DNA from 2 places in the Exiguobacterium sp. BRG2 genome. Region 1 is predicted to be linked to the other one. Evidence: predicted binding sites of a transcription regulator. Region 1 holds the regulator's gene; the other holds the start of a gene.
The links. The regulator LexA, encoded in region 1, represses DNA repair genes until DNA is damaged. The targets are predictions, from matches to a motif close to CGAACATATGTTCG.

Region 1 (3,176 bases):
CCTTGAGCGGTATGTGTTAGTGAGACGTGATCTTAGTAGATCAATTGATAGATGAACACGGCAAGCGCTCCACCGATGATTGGACCGACGACTGGAATCCATGAGTAGCCCCAGTCAGATGAACCTTTATTCGGAATCGGTAGGATAGCGTGTGCGATACGCGGTCCAAGGTCACGGGCCGGGTTGATGGCATATCCTGTTGTACCACCAAGTGATAGACCGATGACGACGACGAGTAAACCGACGATAAGTGGTTTTAAGCCGTCACCGAATGTCGTTAAACCGAGCGCCAAGATACCGAAGACGAGAACGAATGTCCCGATGATTTCAGAAATCAAGTTCGACGGCGTATGGCGAATCGCTGGACCTGTTGCGAACACACCGAGTTTTGCAGCTTGATCATCAGTCGCTTCAAAATGTTTCATGTAATGAAGCCAAACGAGAATGGCGCCGATGAAAGCTCCGACAAGTTGTCCGGCAATATAGACAGGAACGTCTGCCCACGGTAAATCAGAGTTTAAAGCAAGTGCAATTGTTAAAGCAGGGTTCAAGTGCGCTCCACTCTCAGCAGCGACGAATGCTCCTGTCATGACGGCAAGACCCCAAGCGAACGTGATGACAATCCATCCGCTGTTTTCGGACTTCGTCTTTCTCAAGACGACACCGGCGACGACACCATCCCCGAGCAGAATGAGGATCATCGTACCGATCATTTCTAGTACAAAGTTATTCATGCAAAAACCCTCCCTTTGGATTAAAGCAAATAATGGTCTTTCTACTTTAAATTACTCCGATTTGATAACGTTTTCAATACATATAATTGAAATATAGGAATGGAAATTTTTTATTTTAATGTTTAAAGATACGAAAAATTGGATAAGAAAACACCTCGTCTTGCCTGCAAGCAAGCAAAAGAGGTGTTAACGACGACGCTTTTTTCTTTTTTTAGGTCGAAACCAACTACTGGAATAATCTAGTAGGATATGAATTGTACTCGCCACCATGATACCAATGACAAAAGCGGGTAGGGAAGCGAACCAGGAATCAATGGTCTCTGACGCGATGACTTGAAAATACAAGCTGAGAAATAATAAGGGAATCACAAGTGCAGCACTATAAAGGAGTCGGATGACATCCCCAATGATCAATCCGTGTGACCAGATCGAGCGGTGGGGCATGATCTTCACATAAGGCATCCACAGGACTCGAAATGGTCCAAAGCGATAATACGGTTCTGACTTTAAATCGAGGTCAGGTGACAACCAAAGCGTACCGACAGCGATTCCGATGGCAGTCGGTAACCAATCCGTTTGTTGCGTTGCGACCGAATACGCAACGTAACCCGTCAGTGCGACGGTATTGACGGTATCATGTACGTTTCCTGAGGGCATGAAAAAAGACCAGTCGTAACTGGTCCCTCCGTCAATGAATCGTCCGATACACGCCGATTACCTTACCAAGAATGGAGACATTATCGAAATACATCGGATCCATCGAGTCATTTTCTGGTTGTAGACGTACCTGTTGATCTTCTAAGAAGAACCGTTTCACCGTCGCTTCGCTATCTTCGGTCATAGCTACGACGATTTCTCCGTTTTCTGCTGTGTTTTGTTGGCGTACGATGACACGATCGCCGTCAAGAATACCTGCGTTAATCATTGATTCCCCATCGATCGTCAACATGAAGACCGTTTCGTTTCCTACATAATGTGCAGGAAGCGGGAATTGTTCTTCGATGTTTTCAATCGCTGTAATCGGAAGACCAGCTGTGACTTTCCCGATGACGGGAACATGAACGATGGCTTCCGTGATTTCTTCAGGCTTATCAAGCAATATCTCAATCGCACGTGGTTTCGTCGGGTCACGGCGAATCATTCCCCGTTTCTCGAGTCGATCCAAATGACCGTGTACCGTCGAGCTAGACGCGAGTCCGACTGCTTCTCCGATTTCACGAACTGATGGGGGATACCCCTTCAGTTTCACTTCAGAGACGATGTAGTCGAGAATCTCTTGTTGACGCTTAGACATTTTCCGCATACGAATTGCCACCTCTTTCTGGATTGAATTTTGAAATGTAAGAATATATGTTTCTAAATTCACTATAACATAGAACAAATGAGCGTACAAACAATTGTTCGACATTTTGTGTTGACCGAACACGGGTTCTGTGTTTATTATGAGTTATGCGAACAATTGTTCCGCGAACGTTTATTCTAACTCATTCATTTCATATTTGGAGGGATTCATGATGATTCATACGATTCGTACTCATGCTTTTTCTATTCTCTTCTATGCATTAAGTATTGCCTTCGTGATCTTTTTACTCACACCACGCCCAGATGAAAAAGTAGCGCAATTGATGACGGCTTCCGTTACGGTCGATGAGAACGCTACAGTCGAACAAATTGCTGAAGTCTACAATGACGGTTCGATGTCAGATGAGGAATACGTCAACTGGTTGATCAAAAATAATGATGTTGAGACAAAACATGTCATCTCAAAAAGCAAAATCGTTGTACCAATCGCACAGCAATGACAAAATGGAAAAGTTGTGAAAGAACGAACAGGGATGTGAGGTACGATGAAGGTCGTGATTTATTGTCGAGTATCGACCGAAAAAGAAGCACAAGATAGTTCGATTGAACGCCAACGGATGGAGCTTTCGAAGGTTGCTTCTCAAAAGGGATTTGATGTCGTGGACATCGTCTCTGAAAAAGAGAGTGGATATGATGTTGATCGGGAAGGGATGCTAACAGTTCTTGATTATGTGACACGCGATACGGTAGATGCGGTCCTGGTGACAGATGATACACGGATTGGTCGAGGGAATGCAAAAATCGCTATTTTGCATACATTCAAAAAACATGGGGTCCGCTTGATGACGCTTGATTCAGATGGAGAATATCAACTTGCGGATGCAGAAGCGATGGTCCTTGAGATCGTCTCACTCGTGGAAGAATACCAACGGAAACTGCATAATGCAAAAATCGCCCGTGGCATGCGGCGAGCAGTCGAACAAGGTTTTCGCCCGGAACGAAATCTCAATCGTCAAGGAGAGAACGCAGGACGTAGTCGAAAAGACGTACCGATCGAAGAAATTGTACGTCTTCGAGAACTCGGATTGACGTTTTCTGATATCGCCATCACCTTGCGGGGGATGGGGCATGATATTTCAA
Region 2 (3,176 bases), on a different contig from region 1:
TCAATCCGAGTCATTGAGAGAGGATGAACCTAATGGATATTCAACAAATTCGTAATGCGACGCTTGTCGTCACGTATGCCAATCAAGTTTTACTGATCGATCCGTTTCTCGGCGAAAAAGGCAGTTTACCTCCTTTCGGTCAAACGCCGAATGCCGTCGCCAATCCACTCGTCGACTTACCGGTCGATGTTAAGACACTGCTCGATCCTGACGCTGTCTTCGTCACGCATCTGCACGCGGATCATTTCGATGATGCTGCAAAACAATTTCTACCCAAGCATTTGCCATTCTATGCGCAGCAAGAAGAAGACGCACGGCAAATCCGAGAAGCCGGCTTCACGAACGTCTCTTCCTTCGATTCCGGTGTGACGATCGGTGATATCCAGGTCCATCGAACAGGTGGACAGCATGGTGTCGGTGAAATCGGTGAACGAATGGGACATGTCTCCGGACTCGTCCTCACGCATCCGGACGAACCGACGCTTTATATCGCAGGTGATACGATTTGGTGTGACGAGGTCGCGCATGCGATTGAACAACATACACCAGATATCATCGTCGTCAACAGTGGGGCTGCCCAGTTCCTGACGGGAGAACCGATCACGATGTCGCAGCGTGATCTCCTTGCCGTACACGAAGCAGCAGCGGAAGCAACGATCATCGTCTCGCACCTCGAGTCCGTCAATCACTGTCTCCTGCGGCGCGACATGATTGCTGACTTTTTAGCCGCCTTCCACCTTTCTGCCCATTTCTTGATTCCAGAGGATGGCGAAACGATGTCATTTTAAGAACAGTAATCTTCATTGAAAAGAAGTCCTGCTTTTCGAGTAACAATCGAAAGCAGGACTTCTTTTTGTTATGGAATGACAAGACCTAACAAGCGAGCAAAGGCAACTGCTTGCTCTTCCGTAATGACAGCACCTGGTAAAAATCGCGGATCGATCGTAATACCAGAGAGCTCCGTCTGCCGGAGGTCGAGACCTTTTAACGGCGTTTCAATCCATTGACTACCCGTAAGCCGGACCGCTTCGAGTTTCCACTGGGTCGGTTTCACTTCGAAGAACTGTGCTTCTTTCATCGTCGTTTCGCTCCAGTGTTGGTGACGGACCGTACTGCGAATGAACTGTGCGTAATCTGCAAGTCCTTCCTGAATCGTCAAATGGTCTAGCGTACAATCTTCGAACTGAACACCCGTCATCCGGCATCCGACGAAGGACACGCGGTGAAAACGAGTTTCTTGGAAGTGACATCCCGTTAAGTCACATTGCTCAAAACGGATATCTTCGAACGAACCACGGTCAAAGGTGAGATTCGCGAACGAGACATTTTGAAAACACACTTGATAGGCATCGATGCGTTCTGTCAGTTCACTCGGCATCGACTCTTTCTCATAACGCGCCCCTTTCAGATACGGGTCATCGATTTCGACTTGATCGAACGTCTCTGGTTGAAGCGTTTTCGGTAATTCTGGTAAACGGATAACGATCTCTTTCATAAAAATTCCCCCTTTTTCTCTCCCTTAGTGTATCAAACTCCTTTTATATGAGGGAAAATCGTTCAAATTCCCCTTTTTTCAACAGTTTTTATTTTGAGACACTTTGAGACCATGCTATAGTCAAAGAAAATCAAAATAAGAACATACGTTCTTTTATGTAAAGGAGTGATTCAAATGTTTCCTTCCGTCGTTTTACCACAAAATAAACGTATTTTTTGTGTAGACAGTGTGTCCTTCTACGCCAGTTGTGAATGCCAGTATCGCAATCTCCCTCCCTTGACGACACGCCTAGCGGTCGTCTCCGATTTAAAACGAAGCGGATCCGTCATTCTCGCTGCCACCCCTGCCTTAAAAGCACTAGGAATCAAGACAGCCGGTCGACTATATGAAATCGAGCAATTGCCATACGCTGTTCGTCGCACGATTCAACTTGTCGAACCACGCATGCTCGCTTATATGAAGACGTCAATACGTGTCCTTGATGTCCTGCACCAATTCGCCCCACCTGAAGCGATCCGCGTCTATTCGATTGACGAAAGCTTCATTGACATGACCGGAACCGATCGCCTATTTGGTTCCGACCTGCAAGCTGCCCTCAAAATTAAAGAAGCGATCCTGAAACAGACCGGCATCCACGTCCGGATCGGGATTGGTCCAAATAACGTCATCGCGAAACTGACCCTTGATTTAATCGGGAAAAAAGAAGGCATCGCGCGATGTGGATATGCCGACGTCGCACGACGTCTTCATGATTTTCCGATTCGGAAGATGTGGGGGGTCGGACACCGTATGGAACAACATCTGCAGATGATGGGGATTGAAACAATCGGTGATCTTGCAATGCGCCCTGTCGAAGAGTTGCACGAACGATTCGGTGTCATCGGTGCCGAACTATGGCACCACGCTTGGGGTCTTGACGCGTCACCGACACTTCTTGCGCCTCGTCATCTGTTCGAGAAAGCCCCTCAACGGACGATCGGACACGGTGTGACCTTAATGCAGGACTATTATCAGTTCGAACGCATTCGGAATGTGCTCAATGAACTCGTGCAGGATGTTGCCGCACGTTGTCGCTTTTCGAATCAAGTCGGCTGGACCGTTCACATCGGCGTCCGCTATTCTCGAAACGTCGTCCGAAGTGGTTTCTCGCGTCAAGTGCGGTTGCCTTATCCGACATCCGATGAACGAATCATTCTGCGTCACGTCTTACAATTATTCGAACCGAATTGGCTGGACGGAGAACCTGTTCGTTTTTTATCCGTCGCAGTGGGGCATTTGACTGCCGATCAAGGCACCTTACAGTTGTCTTTGTTCGAGGATAATGCGCGGCTCTGGAAACGACGACGGTTATTAAAAGCAATGGATGTCGTCAACCTCCGCTACGGAAAAGGAACGATTCGCCTCGCTGTCTCGTTTCTTGATACGAGTGTCGCCAAACGTCGTCTTCGTTTCGTCGGCGGTCATCCGGGAGGTGATCTTCATGACAGCGTATCGTGATCGAGGAAATTTAAAATGGATTCCTTTTCTCATGCCGGAACATTTGCAACTGTTGCGGGAATATTATGTCCAGATGCATCAGCTCGACTTGCCTGAAATTGATGAACAGTTGCAAGAATCATGGCACTTTCTGCTTCAAGAAGCTTTAATAGAAGGAAACGAACTTGAAATCACGTATTATAAG

Region 2: Q9R23_RS15360 (Y-family DNA polymerase) is a predicted target of LexA. The motif match lies at 1,634-1,647, and genes of this name have one in related genera.

What each region holds. Positions count from the first base shown of each region.
Region 1 is NZ_JAUZUW010000001.1:437,702-440,877, forward strand. Features, by position in the region: gene Q9R23_RS02225 (MIP/aquaporin family protein) at 33-734, opposite strand; gene Q9R23_RS02230 (metal-binding protein) at 921-1,391, opposite strand; gene lexA (transcriptional repressor LexA) at 1,423-2,037, opposite strand; gene yneA (cell division suppressor protein YneA) at 2,249-2,536, shown strand; gene Q9R23_RS02245 (YneB family resolvase-like protein) at 2,582-3,176, shown strand, end outside.
Region 2 is NZ_JAUZUW010000017.1:1,003-4,178, reverse strand. Features, by position in the region: gene Q9R23_RS15370 (MBL fold metallo-hydrolase) at 33-788, shown strand; gene Q9R23_RS15365 (pentapeptide repeat-containing protein) at 857-1,495, opposite strand; gene Q9R23_RS15360 (Y-family DNA polymerase) at 1,670-2,992, shown strand; gene Q9R23_RS15355 (YolD-like family protein) at 2,976-3,176, shown strand, end outside.